DNA from 2 places in the Thermomonospora cellulosilytica genome. Region 1 is predicted to be linked to the other one. Evidence: predicted binding sites of a transcription regulator. Region 1 holds the regulator's gene; the other holds the start of a gene.
The links. Region 1 encodes HspR, which represses chaperone genes until heat shock. Its sites were predicted from a motif close to ANTTGAGTCNNNNNGACTCAANT; they were not measured.
Positions count from the first base shown of each region.

Region 2: lon (endopeptidase La) is a predicted target of HspR. The motif match lies at 4,629-4,651, and genes of this name have one in related genera.

Region 1 covers NZ_JACJII010000001.1:1,349,502-1,356,608, reverse strand. The annotation lists gene HNR21_RS06580 (RNA polymerase sigma factor) at 1-36, opposite strand, end outside; gene dnaK (molecular chaperone DnaK) at 380-2,233, shown strand; gene grpE (nucleotide exchange factor GrpE) at 2,230-2,889, shown strand; gene dnaJ (molecular chaperone DnaJ) at 2,983-4,140, shown strand; gene HNR21_RS06560 (heat shock protein transcriptional repressor HspR) at 4,146-4,595, shown strand; gene clpB (ATP-dependent chaperone ClpB) at 4,616-7,107, shown strand, end outside.
Region 2 covers NZ_JACJII010000001.1:3,772,020-3,779,126, forward strand. The annotation lists gene HNR21_RS17795 (glycosyltransferase family 4 protein) at 1-169, shown strand, start outside; gene HNR21_RS17800 (DUF2334 domain-containing protein) at 166-906, shown strand; gene HNR21_RS17805 (glycosyltransferase) at 903-1,988, shown strand; gene HNR21_RS17810 (hypothetical protein) at 2,045-2,404, shown strand; gene HNR21_RS17815 (DUF3817 domain-containing protein) at 2,471-2,776, shown strand; gene HNR21_RS17820 (bifunctional helix-turn-helix transcriptional regulator/GNAT family N-acetyltransferase) at 2,846-3,766, shown strand; gene lon (endopeptidase La) at 4,683-7,079, shown strand.

The DNA.
Region 1 (7,107 bases):
GGCGGCCTGGTCGGCCATGTCGGCCTGCGCGGTCACGCGACCGTCTCCGTCATGCGGGCACCTCTCAGGGGTGAACGTCAAGCTTCACCCACACTCCGGCGAAGCGCCCGATCTCTTTCACGCTCCGCCGCCGCGGCGCGTCCCGCCGCCCGGACCCCCCGATCCGCCCCGGTCCGGGAACGGAATAGCGGGCTCAACCGTCTTGTTAGTATGGGCAGCAGCAAAGTTGAGTCCGGTCGACTCAAGTGATTTGACACGGTAGGACGGCGCGGGCACCCTGTGCTGCAGAACGGACTGCAAACCCGTGCCCGCCGGGGGACGGGCACCGACGAAGCGGCCGCCCCGGGGGACGGCCGAGTGACGACGGAGGACGAAGACCATGGCACGTGCGGTCGGTATCGACCTCGGGACGACCAACTCGGTCGTCGCGATTCTGGAGGGCGGCGAGCCCACCGTCATCGCCAACGCGGAGGGGTCGCGGACCACGCCGTCCGTCGTCGCCTTCGCCAAGAACGGCGAGGTCCTCGTCGGCGAGGTGGCCAAGCGCCAGGCCGTCACGAACGTGGACCGCACCATCCGGTCGGTCAAGCGCGAGATGGGCACCGACTGGAAGACCACCATCGACGGCAAGGACTTCACGCCCCAGCAGATCAGCGCGTTCGTGCTGCAGAAGCTCAAGCGGGACGCCGAGGCCTACCTGGGCGAGAAGATCACCGACGCGGTGATCACGGTGCCCGCCTACTTCTCCGACCACCAGCGGCAGGCCACCAAGGAGGCCGGCCAGATCGCCGGCCTGAACGTGCTGCGGATCATCAACGAGCCGACCTCGGCGGCGCTGGCCTACCACCTGGAGAAGGAGAACGAGGCCACCATTCTGGTCTTCGACCTCGGCGGCGGCACCTTCGACGTGTCCCTGCTGGAGGTCGGCGACGGCGTGGTCGAGGTCAAGGCCACCAGCGGTGACAACCACCTGGGCGGCGACGACTGGGACAACGCCATCGTCGACTGGCTGGTGAGCCGGTTCAAGAACGCCCACGGCGTGGACCTGTCCAAGGACAAGATGGCGCTGCAGCGGCTGCGCGAGGCCGCGGAGAAGGCCAAGATCGAGCTGTCCGGCTCCACCGAGACGCAGATCAACCTGCCCTACATCACCGCCTCCGCCGAGGGCCCGCTGCACCTGGACGAGAAGCTCACCCGGGCCGAGTTCCAGAAGATGACCGCCGACCTGCTGGACCGCTGCAAGGGCCCGTTCCAGCAGGTGATCAAGGACGCCGGGATCAAGGTCTCCGACATCGACCACGTGGTGCTGGTCGGCGGCTCCACCCGGATGCCCGCGGTCAGCGAGCTGGTCAAGGAGCTGACCGGCGGCAAGGAGCCCAACAAGGGCGTCAACCCCGACGAGGTCGTGGCGGTCGGCGCCAGCCTGCAGGCCGGCGTGCTCAAGGGCGAGGTCAAGGACGTCCTGCTGCTGGACGTCACCCCGCTGAGCCTGGGCATCGAGACCAAGGGCGGCATCTTCACCAAGATCATCGAGCGGAACACCACCATCCCGACCAAGCGGAGCGAGGTGTTCACCACCGCCGACGACAACCAGCCGTCCGTGGAGATCCAGGTCTACCAGGGCGAGCGGGAGATCGCCGCGTACAACAAGAAGCTCGGCCAGTTCCAGCTGGTGGGCATCCCGCCGGCGCCGCGCGGCGTGCCGCAGATCGAGGTCACCTTCGACATCGACGCCAACGGCATCGTCAACGTGCACGCCAAGGACCTGGGCACCGGCAAGGAACAGAAGATGACCATCACCGGCGGCTCGGCCCTCCCCAAGGAGGACATCGAGCGCATGATGCGCGAGGCCGAGCAGTACGCCGAGGAGGACCGCCGGCGCAAGGAGGAGGCCGAGGTCCGCAACCAGGCCGACACGCTGGCCTACTCGACCGAGAAGTTCCTGCGGGAGAACGGCGACAAGGTCCCCGAGGACGTCAAGAAGGAGGTCGAGGACGCCGTCGCCGAGGTCAAGAAGAACCTCGAGGGCTCCGACGTGGACGCCATCCGCTCCAGCGCCGAGAAGCTGGCCCAGGTCAGCCAGAAGATGGGCGCCGCCATCTACGCGCAGAACCAGGGCGGTGAGGCGACCGCCGACGCCGGCGCCGGTGCGGGCGCGACCGGTTCCTCCTCCGACGACGAGGTCGTCGACGCCGAGATCGTGGACGAGGACAAGAAGGACGGTGCCGCGTGAGCTCACCTGACAAGGGTGAGGAGCGCGAGGGCCCGGTGATCCGCGACAGGCGGCGGATCGACCCGGAGACGGGCAAGGTCCGGGAGCAGGCCGCCGAGGAGGCGGCCGCTCCCGGCCCCGCCGCCGAGCCGGACACCGCCTCGGCTCCCGCCGGGGACGAGATCGACGCGCTGAAGGCCCAGCTCGAGGAGCGCACCGGCGACCTGCAGCGGCTGCAGGCGGAGTTCTCCAACTACCGCAAGCGGGTCGAGCGGGACCGGGTGGCGGTCCGCGAGCAGGCGCTGGCCAACGTGCTGACCGAGCTGCTGCCGGTGCTCGACGACATCGGCCGGGCCCGCGACCACGGCGAGCTGACCGGCGGCTTCAAGTCGGTCGCCGAGGCGCTGGAGGCCACGGTCACCAAGCTGGGGCTGCAGCGGTTCGGCGAGAAGGGCGAGCCGTTCGACCCGACGGTGCACGAGGCGCTGCTGCACTCCTACTCCTCCGAGGTGACGGAGACGACCTGCAGCCAGGTGCTCCAGCCGGGCTACCGGATCGGTGAGCGCATCCTGCGGCCGGCCCGGGTCGCGGTGGCCGAGCCGGGCGAGCCTCAGCAGCAGGAGCAGGAGCCGGCCGCCGAGACCTCCGGCGAGTCCGGATCGTCCGACGACGAGTGAACCCGTCCGCCCGGCCCGCGCCCCGCGACGGCGCGGGCCGGGCGGAGCCCAGAACCTGACGACCAGAACGCGAGAGTACGAAAGCGGGGCGCCGTGAGCACCAAGGACTTCCTGGAGAAGGACTACTACAAGGCCCTTGGTGTTTCGAAGACGGCCACCCAGGACGAGATCAAGAAGGCCTACCGCAAGCTGGCCCGCCAGTACCACCCGGACGCCAACAAGGGCGACCGGGACGCCGAGGAGCGCTTCAAGGAGATCTCCGAGGCGTACGACGTGCTGAGCGACGAGAAGCGCCGCAAGGAGTACGACGAGGCGCGCCGGCTGTTCGGCGCGGGCGGGTTCCGCGGGGCCCCCGGCGGCGGGTTCGGTTTCGACCTGGGCGACCTGTTCGGCCAGGGCCAGACGGCCGGGGCGGGCGCCGGAGACCGGCTCGGCGACCTGTTCGGCGGCCTGTTCGGGCGGTCCGGGACGCGCACCGGCGCCCGGCGGGCCCGCCGCGGCGCGGACGTGGAGACCGAGGCCACGCTGACGTTCGGCGAGGCGATGGACGGGGTGACCGTTCCGCTGCGGCTGACCAGCGAGGCGGCCTGCCCGCACTGCCGGGGCACCGGGGCCAGGGCCGGGACCGTGCCGCGGGTCTGCCCGTCCTGCGAGGGCACCGGGCAGGAGACCCGCAACCTGGGCACGTTCGGGTTCTCCGAGCCGTGCCGCGAGTGCCGGGGCCGCGGGCTGGTGGTCGACGACCCGTGCCCCAACTGCCACGGCAGCGGCCGGGCCACCGGCACCCGCACCATCCAGGCCCGGATCCCCGCCGGGGTGGCCGACGGGCAGAAGATCCGGCTCAAGGGCAAGGGCGCGCCCGGCGAGAACGGCGGCCCGGCCGGCGACCTGTACGTCACCATCAAGGTCAAGCCGCATCCGGTGTTCAGGCGCAGCGGCGACAACCTGACCGTGACGGTGCCGGTGACGTTCGCCGAGGCCACGCTGGGCGCCCAGATCAAGGTGCCGGTGCACCGCGGGATGCCGGTCACGCTGAAGATCCCCGAGGGCACCCCCAACGGCCGTACGTTCCGGGTCCGCGGACGCGGCGTCCCCCGGCGCGACGGCACCAAGGGCGACCTGCTCGTCACCGTCGACGTGCAGGTGCCGCAGAAGATCGACGACACCATGCGCGAGGTGCTGGAGCGGCTGCGCGCCACCGACCACGGTGAGTCGCTGCGGGCCGAACTGCTCCAGTTGGCGAAGGAATGATCCCGATGGACCATTTCGGCGACGACACGCCCGTCTACGTGATCTCGGTGGCGGCGCAGCTGTCCGGCCTGCACCCGCAGACGCTGCGCACCTACGACCGGCTGGGACTGGTGTGCCCGGGCCGCACCGCCGGCCGGGGCCGCCGCTACTCGATGCGCGACATCGTGATGCTGCGCGAGATCCAGCGGCTGTCCCAGGAGGAGGGCATCAACCTCGCCGGGATCAAGCACATCCTGGAACTGCAACGCGACAACCAGCGGCTCCGCGACGAACTGGCCCGCATGCGCGCCGCCCTCGAGGAGCTGTCCAACGAGCTCGAATCCACCCGCGCGGTCGCCGCCCGGCTGGCCGGCCAGCTGCGGCGCGGCGGCCAGGCCGCCCCCACCGGCGGCGACCTGGTCCCGATCCGGCAGACCAGCGTGGTGCTGTGGCGCGAGCGCGATGACCGAACCTGAACGAACATCGGGGAACGAACGTGGACTACAAACTGACACGCAAGAGCCAGGAGGCGGTGTCGGTCGCGGTCCGCCGGGCTGCGGCCGAGGGTCATCCCCAGGTCGAGCCGCTGCACCTGCTGGTGGCGCTGCTGATGCTGCCCGAGGGCACCGCCGTCCCGCTGCTGGAGGCGATCGGCGCCGACTGGCAGGCGGTGCGGCGCGAGGCGGAGGAACGGCTGGACCGGCTCCCGAAGGCGGCCGGCTCGACGGTGAGCAGCCCGCAGATGTCGCGGCAGCTCATCGTGGCGATGAACACCGCCGGCAACCGCGCCCGGCAACTGGAGGACGAGTACGTCTCCACCGAGCACCTGCTGGTGGGGCTGGCCGCCGACGGCGGTCCGGCCGCCGAGGTGCTGCGCGAGGCCGGCGCCACCCCGCAGGCCCTGCTGGAGGCGTTCGAGAAGGTCCGCGGGCACGCCCGCGTCACCAGCGAGGACCCCGAGACCACCTACCAGGCGCTGGAGAAGTACGGCGTCGACCTGACCGCGCGCGCCCGTGAGGGCAGGCTCGACCCGGTGATCGGCCGGGACACCGAGATCCGCCGGGTGGTGCAGGTGCTGGCCCGCCGGACCAAGAACAACCCGGTGCTGATCGGCGAACCCGGCGTCGGTAAGACCGCCGTGGTGGAGGGCCTGGCCCAGCGGATCGTGGCCGGGGACGTCCCCGAGTCGCTGCGCGGCAAGCGGCTGGTGGCCCTGGACCTGGGCGCGATGGTGGCCGGCGCCAAGTACCGCGGCGAGTTCGAGGAACGCCTCAAGGCCGTGCTCACCGAGATCAAGGAGAGCGAGGGCCGGATCATCACGTTCATCGACGAGCTGCACACCGTCGTCGGGGCGGGCGCGGCCGAGGGCGCGATGGACGCCGGCAACATGCTCAAGCCGATGCTGGCGCGCGGCGAGCTGCGCATGATCGGCGCGACCACCCTGGACGAGTACCGCGAGCGGATCGAGAAGGACCCCGCCCTGGAGCGCCGCTTCCAGCAGGTGTACGTGGGCGAGCCGTCGGTGGAGGACACCATCGCGATCCTGCGCGGCCTCAAGGGCCGCTACGAGGCGCACCACCAGGTGCAGATCGCCGACTCGGCGCTGGTGGCCGCCGCGACCCTGTCCGACCGCTACATCACCGCCCGGTTCCTGCCGGACAAGGCGATCGACCTGGTCGACGAGGCCGCGTCCCGGCTGCGGATGGAGATCGACTCCCGTCCGGTGGAGATCGACGAGCTGCAGCGCGCGGTGGACCGGCTGCGGATGGAGGAGCTGGCGCTGGCCAAGGAGTCCGACGAGGCCTCCAAGCAGCGGCTGGAGCGCCTGCGCCGCGACCTGGCCGACAAGAACGAGCAGCTGAGCGCGCTGGTCGGCCGGTGGGAGCGGGAGAAGGCCGGGCTCAACCGGGTCGGTGAGCTCAAGAAGCGCATCGACCAGTTGCGCGGCGAGGCCGAGCGCGCCCAGCGGGACGGCGACCTGGAGACCTCGGCGCGGCTGATGTACGGGGAGATCCCGGCGCTGGAGAAGGAGCTGGCCGCCGCCACCGAGCAGGCCCAGACCCGGGAGGCGATGGTCAAGGAGGAGGTCGGGCCCGACGACGTCGCCGACGTGGTGGCGTCCTGGACCGGCATCCCCGCCGGGCGGCTGCTGGAGGGCGAGACCACCAAGCTGCTGCGGATGGAGGAGGAGCTGGGCCGCCGGCTGGTCGGGCAGACCGAGGCGGTCAAGGCGGTGTCGGACGCGGTGCGCCGGGCCCGTGCCGGGGTGTCGGACCCGGACCGGCCGACCGGGTCGTTCATGTTCCTCGGCCCGACCGGCGTCGGCAAGACCGAGCTGGCCAAGGCGCTGGCGGAGTTCCTGTTCGACGACGAGCGCGCGATGGTGCGCATCGACATGTCGGAGTACTCCGAGAAGCACAGCGTCGCCCGGCTGGTCGGCGCCCCGCCCGGCTACGTCGGGTACGAGGAGGGCGGCCAGCTCACCGAGGCGGTGCGGCGCCGGCCGTACTGCGTGGTGCTGCTGGACGAGGTGGAGAAGGCCCATCCGGAGGTCTTCGACATCCTGCTGCAGGTCCTCGACGACGGCCGGCTGACCGACGGGCAGGGCCGCACGGTGGACTTCCGCAACACCATCCTGATCATGACCTCGAACCTGGGCTCGCAGTTCCTGGTGGACCCCACCATGGAGAGCGCGGCCAAGCGGGAGGCGGTCATGACCGCGGTGCGCTCGTCCTTCAAGCCGGAGTTCCTGAACCGGCTGGACGACGTGATCGTCTTCGAGGCGCTGTCCACCGACGAGCTGACCCGGATCGTGGACCTGCAGGTCGACCGGCTGGCCCGCCGGCTGGCCGACCGCCGGCTCACCCTGCGGGTCACCGACGCGGCCCGCGAGTGGCTGGCGCTGACCGGATACGACCCGCTGTACGGCGCCCGCCCGCTGCGCCGCCTGGTGCAGACCGCGATCGGCGACCAGCTCGCCCGCGAACT
Region 2 (7,107 bases), 2.4 Mb from region 1:
GAGAGCGGCGGTCCACGCCCTGGTCGCCGACCCCGTCCTGCGCATGCGCATGAGCCGCAACGCCCACCGCTCGACACAGGGACGCGGCTGGGACGTCATCTGCGACCAGGCGATCGGCCACTACACCGAGGTCATGTACGGCACTACTCCCCATGAGCAGGCCGCATGAGCGTTGAGTTCGTGGTGTCGGTGCATGATGTGGCGCCGGCCACCGGTGGGGAGACGGCGGAGTGGCTGGCGGCGTTGGACGCCAGGGGAGTGCCCTGCACGTTGCTGCTCATCCCGGGCCCTTACGGCGGTGGTCCCAGGCTGGCCGAGGACCGGCGGCTGGTGGCCTGCCTGCATGAGGCGGCGGAACGCGGTCACGAGCTGTCCCTGCACGGCTTTCGGCACGAGGGCGTTCCGGGCGGCCCGCCGTGGAGGAACGCGGTCAACCAGGTGCTGGCGCGGGGCGCGGGCGAGTTCTGGTCCCTCACCACCGAGCACGCCGCCGAACTGCTCCGGCAGGGGCTGGCGGAGTTGAACGGGGCCGGGATGGACGTCGTGGGGTTCACTCCGCCCGGATGGCTGGCCTCCCCCGGCACCCGGCGGGCACTGGCCTCGCTGGGGTTCGCCTACTGGACGAGCCACCTGGCCGTGCACGATCTGACCGGCGGGCCGTCCCGGCGCATGCCCGCGCTGTCCCATCGTCCCGGAGGCGCGGGTGAACGTACGGGGGCCCGGTTGATGGTGGCCGCCGCGAGGTTCTTCGCCCGTACCGGGACCCCGTTCCGGATCGCCCTGCACCCCGCGGACCTCGCCAGGCCGGGGCTGCGGGAGGCGGCGTTGGAGGCCATAGACCTCGCCCTGGCGGCCGGGGGCAGGCCGGTGACCTATCGCTCCCTCATCGAACGAGGACCCCGGTGAAGATCGTTCAACTGGCCAACCTCTACAGCCCGGTGTCCGGGGGCCTGCGAACGGCGGTCAACATGCTCGGCCAGGGGTACGCGGCGGCCGGGCATGAGCGGACCCTGGTGATCCCGGGCCGTGCCTACACCCGTTCGGTGACCGCCGCCGGAACGGTGGTGACGGTGCCGGGGCCGTCGGTCGCACCCGGATACCGGATCGTGCTGGACCCGGGGCCGGTGCTGCGTGTGCTCTCGCGGGTGCGGCCCGACGTCATCGAGGTCTCCGACAAGGCCACCCTCACCGTGACCGCACGGTGGGCCCGTCGCCACGGGGCCCGCGCGGTGCTGCTGTCCCATGAACGGCTGGACGCGATCCTGTCGCCGCGCGTGCCCGGCTGGGTGCCCCTGGACGCGATGGCCGACCGGTGGAACCGCCGCCTCGCCGGGATGTTCGACGCCATCGTGACGCCCTCCAGGTTCGCCGCGGCCGAGTTCGCCCGTGTCGGCGCACGCTCGGTGCATCGCGTGCCGCTCGGCGTGGACCTGGCCACGTTCCGCCCCATGGACCGCGAACGCGACGACACCGTACGGCTGGTCCACCTGGGGCGGTTGTCCAAGGAAAAGAACCCGTGGCTCGCCCTGCACACCGCCCGGGAGCTGAGGGCACGCGGCCTGGACGTAAGGCTGGACGTCATCGGGGACGGCCCTGAACGGCGGCGGCTGCACAGGGCGGCCACCGCGCTGGGCCTGCCGGTGACGTTCCACGGGCACGTGCCCGGCCGCATCCAGGTGGCGCGCCTGCTCGCCGCCGCCGACGTGGCGTTGGCCACCTGCCCGGTCGAGGCGTTCGGCCTGGCCGTCCTGGAGGCGATGGCCTGCGGCACTCCGGTGGTGGCCGCCGACACCGGGGCGGCCGGGGAACTGCTGGCCCCGCGGGCCGGGATCGTCGCGCCCGCCTGTCCGGCCGGGTTCGCCGACGGGGTGCAGGCGCTGCTGCGCGTTCCGGAACCGGTGCGGCGGGCGGCGGCACGGGCCCGCGCCGAGCGGTATCCGTGGGAGCGGGCCGTGACCCGCATGCTCGAGGTGCTCGCCGGTCCCTGACCACGTCACACCGGGTATGGGACGGGACCTCGGCACCCCGGGGGTACTCTCGAACCGTGCGACGGTTCTTCACCCCCGGCTGGCTCGGCCTGCATGCGCTCGCCCTCGCCCTGTTCACCACGTTCCTGTGGTTCGGGTGGTGGCAGCTGAGCCGGGCCCAGGAGGGCAACGACCGCAGCTGGGCCTACGTCTTCGAGTGGCCGGTCTTCGCGATCTTCGTCGTGGTGATGTGGGTCAAGATGATCCGCGACGAGCTGAACGACGACGGCAAACCCCGCGAGCCGATGCCGCTCAAGCCGGAGCCGCCTCCCGCCAAGGACGAGATCATCCGGTCCCAGGAGGAGGAGGACGAGGACCTGGCGGCCTACAACCGCTACCTCGCCCGCCTGAACGCCCAGCAGAGCCGGCGCGGCTGAGGCCGTCGCCGACCGATCTGTGCCCGGGGCCGGCTCCCGCCTGCCCCGTCGACGAAGGAGTGACCCGTGGAAGCGGCGATCGAGCGGTACCGCATCCTGTCCATCGTGGTCGGGGTGATGCTGCTGCTGTTGGTCTTCGTGGCCGTCCCGTTCCGTTACATCGGCGGGAACCCGACGCCCTCGGCGTTCATCTCGCCCACCCACGGCTTCCTCTACATGGTCTACCTGGTCGCCGCGTTCGACCTGCACCGCCGGGCGAAGTGGCCGCTCAAGCAGTTCCTGATCATGGTGTCGGCGGGCCTGCTGCCGTTCCTGGCGTTCTACGTGGAGCGCAGGATCGTCCGCGAGGCGCGGGCCCTGGCCGGCTCCTGACCCCTGGACCGGGCGGAACCGCCCGGCCTATTCTTTGACCCAGTCAAAGAATAGGCCGAGGAGGCCGCCGTGCCCGTCACCGCCGACGAGATCGCCGCCGTCCGCTCCTTCAACCGCTGCTACACCAGGATCATCGGGGTGCTCGGCGAGGGGCTGCTGCACACGCCCTACTCGCTGACCGAGGCCCGGGTCATCTTCGAGCTGGGGCGGCGCGAGGTCGCCGAGGTCGCCGCGCTGCGCCGCGACCTGGACCTGGACCCCGGCTACCTGAGCCGCATGCTCGCCCGCTTCGAGTCCGACGGGCTCATCGTCCGGGAACGCGCCCCCGGTGACGCCCGCCGCCAGGTCGCCCGGCTCACCCCGGCCGGCCGGGACGTGCAGGAGATGCTCGACAAACGGGCCGGCGAGGACATCGGCGCGCTGCTGGAACGCGTCCCGCAGACCGACCGCGCCCGGCTGCTGACCGCGATGCGGACGGTGCAGAACCTGCTGGCCGAGCCCGCGCCGCGGTCCCCCGTCGTGCTGCGGCAGCCGCGCCCCGGCGACCTGGGCTGGGTGGTGCAGCGCAACGGCGAGCTGTACGCCGCCGAATACGGCTGGGACCACACCTACGAGGCCCTGGTCGCCCGCATCGTGGCCGACTTCGCCGCGGACCACGACCCCGGACGCGAGCGCGCCTGGATCGCCGAGCTCGACGGGGAACGGGTGGGCGCGGTCTTCTGCGTCCGCAGGGAGGAGACGGTGGCGCAGTTGCGGCTGCTGCTGGTGGAGCCGTCCGCCCGGGGGAGGGGCGTGGGGACCCGCCTGGTCGACGAGTGCCTGCGGTTCGCGGCCGGGGCCGGGTACGCCGAGATGATGCTGTGGACCAACGACTGCCTGACGGCGGCGCGGCGCGTCTACGAGCGGGCCGGGTTCGTGCTGGAGTCGCAGGAGCCCCATCACAGCTTCGGCCGGGACCTGGTCGGCCAGTACTGGCGCCGCCCCCTGTGACCGTCCGGGCATGCGCACGGCCCCGCGGAGACGGGGACTCCGCGGGGCCCAAGGGGTCGCAACGGTCGAAGTGATCGCTCAAGGCGGCCGGTCCGGTTCACGCGCCGGCCGGTCCGCCGCGCCGTCTCACGGGCGCATCCCAGGTGCCAGGCGACCACCCCCCTCCCTGCGCCGCGATGGGAAGCGACCGGACAGGGCCCGGCGGCCCGGCTCGGGGTGGCGTGCCGGGCCAGATACGCCACCCCGAGGTGCGAGGCGGGGCGCCGGTGCCGCGGGGGCGTGCGGCACCGGCGTCCACCGCGTGCGCCACGCCGGCGGGGACGCCGCACGGCGGGGCCGGGAGGCTGGTCCGGGACGGCCGAGGATCCGAGGTGTGTCCCGGTCTACGCGCACCGCGCCGCGCGAGGCGATGTGGCGGGTGCGCGGCAAGGGCCGACGTGGTGAACGGGGGAGCGTCGTGCCGGGAGCATCCTCGGTCGTCCGGACCGGGCACCGCGTGGCCGGGAGTGCGGCGCGGGCGGTCCCGCTCCCCGACCGAAGTCCGGGGAGCGAGGCCGCCCTCCGTGCCGTCCGCCGCATCCGACCCTCCTGGTGACGGGGTGCGGAGCCGGACCGTCTTTGCCGGTCCGAGGGGTTCTCCATCACCCTGCGTCGCTGTCTCGTTGCTGTAGGTACCCGGATGTCACGGTGACGTAAACGCAGGTCAACGAAGATTCGTGGGAACGGGCGCCCGGCTCCCCGCCCGTCCGCCCCCGGCAAAGCCCCGATCGCCCGACGCGGCCGGGTGTTCCGCGGATCCGGTGGCGGTCCCTGGTGATCGCTCAGGGCGAACGGATCGGGGAAACAAAACTCGGCTCCGGTTTCTTGAGTGGAGATGACTCAACCTTTTGGTGGGCCCCCGAGTGATGGAGTGAGCATGAGCGAGACCCTGACCCTGCCGGTGCTGCCCCTGGACGACGAGGTCGTGCTGCCCGGGATGGTGGTGCCGCTGGATCTGTCGGCCGCCGAGGTGCGCGCCGCGGTCGAGGCGGCGCGGGTCGCCGAACGGCCGCGCGGCCCCGGCATACGGTCGGCCGGCAAGCCCCGGGTGCTGCTGGTGCCGCGGATCGACGGACGGTACGCGGCCGTCGGCACCCTGGGCGTCATCGAACAGGAGGGCCGGCTGCCCGGCGGCGGCCCCGGGGCCGTGGTGCGCGGCGTGTCCCGCGTGCGCATCGGCACCGGGACGACCGGGCCCGGGGCGGCGCTGTGGGTCGAGGGCGCCGAGGTGGACGTCCCGTCCGGCGGGCCGCGCGCCCGGGAGCTGGCCACCGAGTACAAGGCCCTGGTCGGCGCGATCCTGAGCAAGCGCGGCGCCTGGCAGGTCGTGGACGTCGTGCAGCGGATCGACGACCCGTCCCTGCTGGCCGACAACGCCGGCTACGCCCCGTACCTGACCCTCGAGCAGAAGATCGAGCTGCTGGAGACCCCCGACGTGGTCGAGCGGCTGGAGCGGGTGACCGGCTGGGCCCGCGACCACCTGGCCGAACTGGACGTCGCCGAGACCATCCGCAAGGACGTCCAGGAGGGCATGGACAGGCAGCAGCGGGAGTTCCTGCTGCGGCAGCAGCTCGCCGCCGTCCGCAAGGAGCTGGCCGAGCTGACCGGCGAGTCCGCCGGCGAGGAGGACGACTACCGCGCCCGGATCGAGGCCGCCGACCTGCCCGACGAGGTCCGCGAGGCCGCGCTCAAGGAGGTCGACAAGCTGGAGCGCGCCTCCGACGCCTCGCCCGAGGGCGGCTGGATCCGCACCTGGCTGGACACCGTCCTGGACATCCCGTGGAACGAGCGGACCGAGGACGCCTACGACATCGCCGGCGCCCGGGCCGTCCTGGACGCCGACCACGCGGGCCTGGAGGACGTCAAGGAACGCATCATCGAGTACCTGGCCGTCCGCAAGCGCCGCGCCGACCGGGGCCTGGGCGTCGTCGGCGGACGCCGTTCCGGCGCGGTGCTGGCGCTGGTCGGCCCGCCCGGCGTGGGCAAGACCTCGCTGGGCGAGTCGGTGGCCCGCGCGATGGGCCGCAAGTTCGTCCGCGTCGCCCTCGGCGGCGTGCGCGACGAGGCCGAGATCCGCGGCCACCGCCGCACCTACGTCGGCGCGCTGCCCGGCCGGATCGTCCGCGCCGTCCGCGAGGCCGGGGCGATGAACCCGGTGGTGCTGCTCGACGAGATCGACAAGGTCGGCGCGGACTACCGGGGCGACCCGACCGCCGCGCTGCTGGAGGTGCTGGACCCGGCGCAGAACCACACGTTCCGGGACCACTACCTGGAGGTCGAGCTCGACCTGTCCGACGTGCTGTTCCTGGCCACCGCGAACGTGCTGGAGAACATCCCCGGCCCGCTGCTGGACCGCATGGAGCTGGTCCGGCTCGACGGCTACACCGAGGACGAGAAGGTCGTCATCGCCCGCGACCACCTGCTGCCGCGCCAGCTGGAGAAGGCGGGCCTGGAGCCGGGCGAGGCCGTGTTCGCCGAGGACGCGCTGCGGATGCTGGCGGCCGAGTACACCCGCGAGGCGGGCGTGCGGTCGCTGGAGAGGTCGATCGCCCGGGTGCTGCGGAAGATCACCGCGAACGTGGCGCTGGGCACGGCGACCCTCCCGGTGAGGGTCGATGCCGCCGACCTGCGGGGCTACCTGGGGCGGCCCAGGTTCACCCCGGAGACGGCGCTGAGCGAGGGCGAACGGCGCACCGGAGTGCCGGGCGTGGCGACGGGCCTGGCGGTCACCGGAGCGGGCGGGGACGTGCTCTACGTGGAGGCGTCGCTGGCCGACCCGGAGACCGGCGACACCGGGGTGACGCTCACCGGCCAGCTCGGCGACGTGATGAAGGAGTCCGCCCGGATCGCGCTCAGCTACCTGCGGTCGCGGGGCGCGGAGCTGGAACTGCCGGTCGGCGACCTGAAGGACCGGGGCGTGCACATCCACGTGCCCGCCGGGGCGGTCCCCAAGGACGGGCCGAGCGCGGGCATCACCATGACGACCGCGCTGGCGTCGCTGCTGTCGGGCCGGCAGGTGCGCCCGGACGTGGCGATGACCGGCGAGGTGTCGCTGACCGGCCGGGTGCTGCCGATCGGCGGGGTCAAGCAGAAGCTGCTGGCCGCGCACCGCGCCGGGATCACCACCGTGCTGATCCCCAAGCGGAACGAGCCCGACCTGGACGACGTCCCGGCCGACGTTCTGGAGCAGCTGACGGTGTTCACGGTCGGCGACGTCCGGGAGGTGCTGGACCTGGCGCTGGAACCGGCCGCGACCGCCGCGGCGGCCGCCTGACCCGGCCCTGACCGGCCGGCCCGGGGCC